3 regions of the Limnohabitans sp. TEGF002 genome follow, and region 2 is predicted to be linked to each of the others. Evidence: predicted binding sites of a transcription regulator. Region 2 holds the regulator's gene; each other region holds the start of a gene.
What was found. The regulator FNR, encoded in region 2, switches genes on or off when oxygen is low (the NO sensors DNR and NnrR bind a similar motif). The targets are predictions, from matches to a motif close to TTGATNNNNATCAA.
Positions count from the first base shown of each region.

Region 1 (3,274 bases), 540 kb from region 2:
AGTTGCGCATAAGGTGTCCAGGCCTCGCCGTCAAAGGTCAGCGGCACCAGGCCAGGGCGGCGCTCCACCAGGCGCAGGCCAAACTGGCTGGCGATGCGGTAGCCCCAGTCGCTGGCCCCGATTTTGGGGATGGACAAGCCGCCGGTGGCCACCACCAAAGAGCCGGTGTGTACGGTGCCATCGCTGGTGTCCAGGGTGTAGCGTTGATTCTCTTCGGGTGGTTCTTGCACGGTTTCAACAGACCTGACGCTGCAGCCTGTGCGGATGTCTACCCCGCCAGCAGCACATTCGGCCAGCAACATGCGGATGATGTCTTCGGCGGAGTGGTCGCAAAACAACTGGCCTTGGTGCTTTTCATGGAAAGCGATGCCGTGCTTTTGCACCAGGCCTATGAAGTCTTGCGGCGTGTAGCGCGACAGGGCCGAGCGGCAAAAGTGTGGGTTTTGGCTGATGAAGTGCTTTTGTGGGGCCGACGCGTCGAGCAATCGGTTGGTGAAATTACAGCGCCCGCCGCCGGAGATGCGGATTTTTTCGGCGATCTTGTCGCTGTGGTCAATGACCAGCACCTTCAGGCCGCGTTGGCCCGCCACACCCGCGCAAAACAAACCGGCAGCCCCGGCCCCCACGATCACCACATCCCATGTCTTCATGGCTCAGGAGTGTAAGGGGCAGGGCAGTGCCAGCGGCCCAACGCACCATTCGCGAGCAGGGGCTCGCTCCCACTCCGGTCTCAGCTCAAGCTGCCCGTTGCGCAGCGGCATGTGGCTCGGTCTGCTGCCAACCCCGGGCCCCTTGCACCACGTCGCCCACCACAATGATGCTGGGGCTTTGGAGTTGTTCGCGATGCATGGTGTCGACCAATTCGCCCAGCGTGGTCAGCGCTTCGCGTTGTGTAGGCAAGCTGGCGTGCTGAACCACCGCCACAGGGGTGTCGCTGGGCAAGCCTTGCAGCAAACCTTGGCGGATGTGATCCAGGCTGCTCACACCCATGTAGATCACCAGCGTCAATTTGGCTTGGTGGGCGGTGGTGGCCAATTGCGCCCAGTCGGTGCCGCTGTCGCCGGGTTTGGCGTGGCCTGTCACAAACACCACGCCATGCGCATGTTCGCGGTGGGTGAGCGGTGCACCCAAGCTGCTCATGCCCGCCAGCCCCGAGGTGATGCCGTTGACCACGGCCACATCGATGCCCGCTTGGCGCAGGTGTTCCACCTCTTCACCGCCCCGACCAAAAATGAAGGGGTCGCCACCTTTGAGGCGCACCACCCGCTCACCTTCGTGGAAAGCGGTGATCATCAGTTTGTCAATGAAGGCTTGGGGCGTGCTCTGGCAGCCGCCGCGCTTGCCCACATGGATGATGCGTGCGGTGGGCGAGGCGTGGGCCAAGACGTCGTCGTTCACCAAGTCGTCCACCAACAGCACGGTGGCGTTGGCAATGGCTTTAACAGCTTTGAGGGTGAGCAGTTCCGGGTCACCGGGACCGGCACCCACAAGGGTGCAGCTGGGGGCAAGAAGTGCGGGCATAGGCGGTCAGAAATCGTCATCGGTATTCAATGCTTCCAATTTTCTGATCTATAGCTGACGCTTACAAATACATATTTGGCATAAGTCAAATGACGCAGGCCCAAGCCGGCGGTCCTGCCAAGGTGCCAGCGCTCAGGCCGTTTGCATGCCGTGCTGCAGCTTCAGCGGGGTGCAAGCTGCCGATACCCAAAACGCCAACAAGGCTTGCATCGCCTCGGGCTGGTTGCTGGTGGCCGCCACCGAGCCAGAGAACGTGGTGATGATCTCCACCGCCTGCGGCAGGCCGCCCGCGATGATGATGCCGGGCACGCCCAGCATTTCGCTCAGCTGCTGAAAGCCCAGCGCCACTTCGCCTTGGGCCACCAGCGAGCCCACGGGCACGCCAGGCTTGGCTTGCACGATGCGTGGTGCGATGGTCTCGGCAATGCCCCAGGCCTCGAACTGTTTGGCCAGTTGCACGCCGCTCGGGCCGGTGGAATAGCCCAGCGTGGGCGCGGCAAGAACAGCGGCTTTGAGCGCAGCTTCGGTCGAGATGTCCGGCACGGCTTGGCCCGCAGGCACGGCCACCGCCACGCCCGAGCGCACCAAGTCGGCGCGGCTGCCCGCCCGCACATGGCCGCTGGCCACCAGTTTGTCGATCGCGTCGCTGGCCAGCACCACGCCGTCAAAGGCTTCGCCTGCCTGTACGCGTTTGGCCGCATCGACCCCGCCGACCGACTCGACCTGGATGTGGATGCCCGGGGCCTGTGCTTTGTACAGCGCCACCAAGTCGGCCAGCAGCGGTTTGGTGGCCATGGAGGAGATCAGTCGGAGAGTGGTCATGTATCGGCTTTGAATGAGGGGCTGTTGTGGGAGCGACGAGAGCGCCTCTCCCACAAAGGATTATGGCCAAGGGCCAGGCCAGACCCCATGCGCCGCTTAAACTTGCTGTTATGCGAATTTTGGGTATCGAATCATCCTGCGACGAGACGGGTGTGGCCCTGGTGGAAACCACCGGGTCCGCCATGCCACGTCTGTTGTCACACGCGCTCTACAGCCAGATCGAGATGCACCAAGCCTATGGTGGCGTGGTGCCGGAGCTGGCCAGCCGCGACCATATCCGTCGTGTTTTGCCGCTCACGCGCCAGGTGCTGGCCGAGGCGTGTGCCACGTTGGCCGACATCGACGTGGTGGCCTACACACGCGGGCCTGGCTTGGCCGGAGCGCTCTTGGTGGGGTCGGGCGTGGCCTGTGCGCTGGCGGCGTCTTTGGGCAAGCCGGTGCTGGGCGTGCACCATTTGGAAGGGCATTTGCTCTCGCCTTTTTTGAGCGCCGATCCGCCCGAATTTCCCTTCATCGCCTTGTTGGTCTCAGGTGGCCACACCCAGCTCATGCGTGTGGACGGCGTGGGCCGTTACGAATTACTGGGCGAAACGATTGACGACGCTGCAGGCGAAGCCTTTGACAAATCGGCCAAGCTCATGGGCTTGCCTTACCCCGGAGGCCCGGGCCTCTCGCGACTGGCCGAGCAGGGCAACCCTGCGGCTTACAAGTTGCCTCGGCCGCTGCTGCACAGCGGCGATCTGGATTTTTCTTTTGCAGGACTCAAGACGGCGGTGCTCACCCAAAGCCAAAAAATCGGCCCTGCCGCCCACACCGAAGGCGCACCCGAGCGCGCCGACTTGGCCGCTTCGACCCAAGCAGCGATTGTGGAAGTGCTGGTCAAAAAATCCATGAACGCGCTCAAATCCAGTGGCATGAAGCGTCTGGTGGT
Region 1 covers NZ_AP029224.1:1,346,223-1,349,496, forward strand. The annotation lists gene ACZ5SR_RS06755 (BaiN/RdsA family NAD(P)/FAD-dependent oxidoreductase) at 1-650, opposite strand, end outside; gene cobA (uroporphyrinogen-III C-methyltransferase) at 736-1,521, opposite strand; gene ACZ5SR_RS06765 (substrate-binding domain-containing protein) at 1,654-2,343, opposite strand; gene tsaD (tRNA (adenosine(37)-N6)-threonylcarbamoyltransferase complex transferase subunit TsaD) at 2,454-3,274, shown strand, end outside.
Region 1: a site for FNR is predicted at 1,597-1,610, ahead of cobA (uroporphyrinogen-III C-methyltransferase). Genes of this name have one in related genera too.

Region 2 (3,274 bases):
GTTGGTCTACACCACTGTGCTGTGGGCCATCATCATTGGTGTTGGCGTGTCCTTGTGGAACCGAGACCCGTTCAAGGTGGACATCGTGCGCGACCGCGCCACCATGGCCCGCATTGTGGTGGGCGGCAAAATTGAAAACGTGTACCGCTTGCAAATCATGAATGCGGCAGAGCAGAACTTGACTTTCCAGTTGCAAGTCGAGGGTCTGCCGGGCCTGGCCCTGGCCACTGAGCCGATGGTGGAGGTGGGGGCCACCGAGTCTCGATGGGTGTCCGTGCGATTGCAAGTGCCCTACGACGCAGCGCCCGCAGGTTCGCACCCGATCCATTTCCACATCGAGTCCCGATCGACAGATGGCCAATCGGTCGGTCAGCTGAGCGAAAAAACCGTGTTTCTGGTCCCTCGTTGAGTGACCCCTATTTTTGAAAGACAGCCATGAACAAGGTTCTGAATGTGAGCAAAGAGGGGCAACCCTGGTGGCGTTTTGGATTGGTGTGGATGGTCATTGGTGGCCCCGCCGTGGTGGTGGTGGCTGGTTTCATCACGTTCTACATTGCCGCGACCAACCCCGATCCGGTGCTCAACGTCACGCCACGCACCGCCATGCAAGAGCGCCAGGGCATCACCCATGTCCCCGCCATGCAAGGACGCAACCATGTGGCCACGGGCGAGTTGCCTGCTGCGCTGCAAGCGCCTGCTGCTGAACCCACCAAACCCTGATTCCGAAAGGAGACACCATGCTCGCTCAACGCTGGATGTGGATCACCTGGCCTGCTTTTTTGGTGGCGGGACTGCTGGAAGTTTTGGTCTTCGCGTTTGTGGATCCGCACGACCTGCATTGGTTCGGGCAAGACCTGGACCTGTCCAGGCAAGCAATTTACACGCTGGCCTTTTTTGCGTTTTGGGCCTTGGCCATCGTGTCCAGCGCATTGACTGCGCTGCTGGGTCTGTCCTCGGCTGAAGTGAACCGTTAAGACACCGAACCACCTGTTCAGTGCTTGAGCCTAGGGCTCAGTGGCAATGTGAGGTGTTGTTCACCAGCCGCTGCAGTCCCTCGGTGTCCAGAATGCGCACGTGGCGCTGCTTGACTTCCACGGTGCCGTCTTCCACAAACTTCGAAAACGTACGGCTCACGGTTTCGAGCTTCAGGCCCAGGTAGCTGCCAATTTCTTCGCGCGTCATGCGCAGCACCAGCTCGGACTGTGAGAAACCTCGGGCGTGCAAACGTTGCACCAGATTCAGCAAAAAAGCGGCCAGTCGTTCTTCGGCCCGCATGCTGCCCAAAAGCAACATCACGCCATGCTCGCGCACGATCTCTCGGCTCATGATCTTGTGCACGTGGTGCTGCAAAGCGGTGACTTCGCGCGAGATTTCTTCGATTCGGTCAAAGGGCATGACACAGACTTCGGCGTCTTCGAGTGCCACCGCATCGCAGCTGTGCTGGTCGTTCACGATGCCGTCCAGCCCAATGATCTCGCCCGCCATTTGAAAGCCCGTGACCTGATCGCGCCCGTCTTCGGTGGCCAGACAGGTTTTGAAGAAGCCGGTGCGGATGGCGTAGAGCGACGTGAACTTTTCACCGTTAGTGAACAGGGTGTCGCCACGTTTGATTTTGCGGCGCACGGCCACGAGGTCATCGAGGCGGTTGAGGTCATGGTCGCTCAGGCCCATGGGCATGCACAATTCGCGCAAATTGCAGTTGGAGCAGGCGACTTTGATGGCTTGGGGATTCATGGTTTATCTCTTGGTTGAGCAATGGATTTGCCTTGGATCAAGACTTGAGCTTATACCGAATCAAGCGCTGAATTTGAGGGTATACCCGGTCCTTGCCAGAAATCCCCGAAAACCGGTAAAGGGTTTGACCTGAGTCAACACATGAGCAGATGCAAGCAGGCAAAGTGAGGCCTTGTTCTGTTTACATTCGAATTAAGGGGCAGACACATGTCCGTCATCTCACCGCAATTGCTGGCTCGCTTTGACGTGCCCGGCCCGCGCTACACCTCTTACCCCACAGCCGATCGCTTTGTCGAAGCCTTTGGAGAGGCCGATTACGTGCAAGCCTTGAAACAGCGCCAATCGGGCCCGGTGGGCAAGCAAGTACCGCTGTCGCTGTATGTGCACATTCCGTTTTGCGAATCGCTTTGCTATTACTGCGCCTGCAACAAAATCATCACCAAACACAAAGAGCGGACTACGGAATATTTGCGTTACCTTCGCAAAGAGGTCGAGTTGCACACCCGCCATTTGGGGCGCGGCCAGTCGGTCAGTCAATTGCATCTGGGCGGCGGCACACCCACCTTCATGAGCGACGAGGAGTTAGGCCAACTCATGGCCATGCTGCGTGAGCACTTCCAATTCGTGCCGGGTGGTGAATATTCGGTCGAAGTGGATCCCCGCACCGTGAATGAGCAACGGCTGGCGTTTCTGGCCGAGTTGGGTTTCAACCGCCTGAGTTTTGGCGTTCAGGACTTTGACCCTGCGGTGCAAAAAGCCGTGCACCGCATCCAGCCTGCAGACCAGGTGTTTGCCTTGGTCGAGGCGTCCCGCCGACTCGGTTTTGAATCGGTCAATGTCGATTTGATTTACGGCTTGCCCCTGCAAACGCCCGAGTCTTTTGACCGCACGCTGGAGCAGGTGAAAAGTCTGCGTCCTGACCGCATTGCGCTGTATGCCTATGCGCACTTGCCCGAACGTTTTAAACCGCAACGTCGCATTCACGCGCAAGCGCTGCCAGCAGGTGCCCCCAAGGTGGCGATGCTCTCGCGCTCGCTCGACGCGCTGACCGATGCGGGCTATGTCTACATCGGCATGGACCACTTCGCTTTGCCCGATGACGCTCTGGCTGTGGCCAAACGACAGGGGCGTTTGCACCGCAATTTTCAGGGCTACAGCACGCAGGCCGATTGCGATCTGATTGCGCTGGGCGTGTCTTCGATTGGCCGCATTGGCTCGACCTACAGCCAGAACGCCAAGACCATGGAAGAGTACGTCGATCTGCTTGACCAAGGCCATTTGCCGGTGGTGCGGGGCTTGGCGCTCACGCGCGACGACCTGATCCGTCGCTCGGTCATCATGGCGCTCATGTGCCAAGGGCAGTTGCAATACGAGTCCATCAACCTGGCTTGGCTGATTGACTTCAAGACCCTGTTTGCCCAAGAGCTGATCCAGCTTGACGCGATGCAGGAACAAGGCCTGGTTCAGTTGAGCGAGAGCGGCATTCAGGTCACAGCCATGGGCTGGTTCTTTGTGCGCGGCGTGGCCATGGTGTTTGACC
Region 2 covers NZ_AP029224.1:1,888,816-1,892,089, reverse strand. The annotation lists gene ccoG (cytochrome c oxidase accessory protein CcoG) at 1-409, shown strand, start outside; gene ACZ5SR_RS09350 (nitrogen fixation protein FixH) at 436-720, shown strand; gene ACZ5SR_RS09345 (hypothetical protein) at 738-974, shown strand; gene fnr (fumarate/nitrate reduction transcriptional regulator Fnr) at 1,012-1,734, opposite strand; gene hemN (oxygen-independent coproporphyrinogen III oxidase) at 1,942-3,274, shown strand, end outside.

Region 3 (3,274 bases), 1.3 Mb from region 2:
GATTGCCAAATACGGCATCGAAGAGCAGGTGGGCTACATCTCGACGGGCGGCGGCGCTTTCCTGGAAATCCTGGAAGGCAAGACCTTGCCCGCCTTTGAGATTTTGGCCAAACGCGCAGCAGGCTGAACGCGTTTCTCCCTTGTGGGAGCGAGCCCCCGCTCGCGAATGCTGGCCGGAGCCACTTCACATATTCGGCTGCAGGGGCAGCCTCCCACAAATGTTCTCCCCACAAAAAACCCCGCGATGCGGGGTTTTTTGTTGTTGAAGCCTAAGTCCTGGTCAGGCTTGAGCAGCCGGTGGCAGGTTGGCGCGCACGGGGCTGGTCATGTTGCCCTTGAAGTCGGTCCAGCATTCGCGGGTGAAGTCGTACATCTTGCAGTTCTTGGCGGTCTCGAAGTACCACTTCCAGGAGAAGGCTTGCACGATGATGCGACCAGGCAGCATTTCTTCGAGCTTGGTTTGCGCTTGCTTCAAGCGGTACAGCGGGATGCTCATGTCCACATGGTGGGCCGTGTGCTCCATGATGTGGTGCATCATGCCGCCGATGTTGAACGGGAAGGTCAGGTGCACGGTGGTCGACACAAACGGCGCAGCCTTGGTCCAAGCGGCCTTGTTGTCATGCCAGGACACCTTGACGTGGGTGTGGTGCACGTAAACCACAAAGCCGATCATGCTGTTCCAGAAGAAAAAGGGCACCACAAAACCCAGCAGCAAAGACAGCCAAACCGACTGGCCGGTGTACACAGCGGCGGCGGCGATGGTGGCGATCCAGAAGGCACCAAACAGGCTCACCAGCAGGCTGTCTTTGAAAAAGATGGGGCGGCGGGTGGGCATGTGGGTTTTGTTAGGGAAGAACTCGCGCTTCCACCAGATCTCGATCATGTAGTAAAGACCGGGGGCCCAGCCGCTGCGGTAGGCGCGCTCGAGCAGCTTTTGCATGGGGCTCAGGGCTTCAAACTCAGCGGCAGTCAGGGGTGTCCAGACGAAGTCCACGCCCTTGAGGTTGGTGTAGCCGTGGTGCACCACGTTGTGGCCGGTGTCCCACAGGCTGTAAGGCGTGAGCGAAGGCAAAAACGCGATGCGGCCCAGCACCTTGTTCAGTTCGCGGTGGGGCGTCAGGCTCTGGTGGCAGGCGTCATGGCCAATGATGAACAGGCGGCCAATCACGAAACCGGCGGCCAGGGCACACAGCACTTTGAGCCAGATCGACGCCAGCGCGATGGTGCCGGTGATCAGGGCGAAAAACAGCGCGTAGTCCAACACCAAAAGCGCAAAGGCCCGGACGGTGCTGCGCCCGGATAAAGGAATCAGCCACTCGCGCAGGGTCTTGCGGTGCGGCAAGGGCTGGTCAAGCCCGATGGGTTGGTCGGTCGTCGGTGTGTGCAATGCGGTCATGGTGCTTCTGTAAGAACAAGCTGAACCCAAGTTTAGTCGCCCAACCCTTTTTTGCGGCTGACAAGGATCAATTCAGGGGCTTGGGCAGGGGGAAATGGGTGGGCATGCAGGTTGGATGTGAGGGCCGCAGCCCACCACTGGGGTTTCCCATCAGGGAAACGGGGTCGAAAGAACCCGGTATGTAACCGATTCCGTGTGAGAATTGAAATCAAATTACATGGAGAGCATTGAATGTCCCGTCGCGCTACCAAGATTGTTGCCACCCTAGGCCCTGCTTCCAGCGATCCCGCCCTGCTCGAAGCCATGATCCGCGCTGGCGTGAACGTGGTTCGGCTCAATTTCAGCCACGGCAAGGCGCAAGACCATGTGGACCGTGCCCGTTTGGTGCGCGAAGCTTCGCAACGTGCGGGGCGCGAAGTGGCCATCATGGCCGACCTGCAGGGCCCCAAGATCCGCGTGGGCAAGTTTGCCGAGGGCAAAGTCATGCTGGAGCCGGGCCAGCCATTTGTGCTCGATGCCTCGCGCACCGAACCCGGCGACCTGCAAGGCGTGGGCCTCGATTACAAGGAATTGCCCCGTGACGTGAAAGCGGGCGATGTGCTGCTGCTCAACGACGGCCTGATTGTGCTCACCATCAATGCCGTCAAGGGCGAGCAAGTGCACACCACTGTCAAGCTGGGTGGTGAGCTGTCCAACAACAAGGGCATCAACAAACAAGGCGGCGGCCTCACGGCCCCTGCGTTGACCGCCAAGGACATGGACGACATCAAAACCGCCATGAGCCTGCGCGCCGACTACGTGGCTGTGAGCTTCCCCAAAAACGCCACCGACATGGAAATGGCCCGCCAGCTGTGCAATGTGGCCGGGGCCGAATACGGCCACAAGCCGGGCCTGATCGCCAAGATCGAACGCGCTGAAGCCATTCCGCACCTCGAAGCCATCCTCAAGGCCAGCGACGGCATCATGGTCGCCCGCGGTGATTTGGCCGTCGAAGTGGGCAACGCCGCTGTGCCCGCCCTGCAAAAACGCATGATCAAGCTGGCCAAGGTGCACGACAAGGTCGTCATCACCGCCACCCAGATGATGGAAAGCATGATCACCAACCCGGTGCCCACCCGCGCCGAGGTGTCCGATGTGGCCAACGCCGTGCTGGACGGCACCGATGCTGTGATGCTGAGCGCCGAAACGGCGGCGGGCAAATACCCGTTGGAGACGGTCGAAGAGATGGCCAAGATCTGCTTGGCAGCCGAGGGCGCGGAAGATGTGGAAATCGACGCCGATTTCAAAGGCCAGACTTTCAGCCGCATTGACCAGTCCATCGCCATGGGCGCTTTGTTCACCGCCAGCCATTTGGGCGCCAAGGCCATTGTGGCCATGACCGAATCCGGCTCCACCGCCTTGTGGATGAGCCGTCGTCGGGTGCACATACCGATTTATGCCCTCACCACCAAGCTGTCTTCTCAGCGCAAAATGGCCTTGTTCCGCAACGTCAGTCCTTTGTTGATGGACACCAGCGCTGACCGCGACACCGCTTTGGCCGAGGCTGAAAACCACCTGAAAAACCGTGGCATTGTCAGTTCAGGCGACGTGTACGCCATCACCTGCGGCGAGCCCATGGGCTCGCCTGGCGGCACCAACATGCTGAAAATTTGCAAGGTCGATTGAGTGTGATTCGCCATTCCGGGAGGGGGCGGTTCTGAGGTGTGTCAGGCCGAACCCTATAAAATCCTGACCAGTTACGGGCCGGGTACACCTCGGCGCTGCTGAATCTTCAACTTCCCCGGGAAATCACCACCATGGCACTCGTTTCAATGCGCGAGCTGCTGGACCATGCAGCCGTCAACGGCTACGGCATTCCAGCTTTCAACGTCAACAACC
Region 3 covers NZ_AP029224.1:26,098-29,371, forward strand. The annotation lists gene ACZ5SR_RS00125 (phosphoglycerate kinase) at 1-127, shown strand, start outside; gene ACZ5SR_RS00130 (fatty acid desaturase) at 281-1,396, opposite strand; gene pyk (pyruvate kinase) at 1,628-3,061, shown strand; gene fba (class II fructose-bisphosphate aldolase) at 3,193-3,274, shown strand, end outside.
Region 3: a site for FNR is predicted at 1,454-1,467, ahead of ACZ5SR_RS00130 (fatty acid desaturase). Genes of this name have one in related genera too.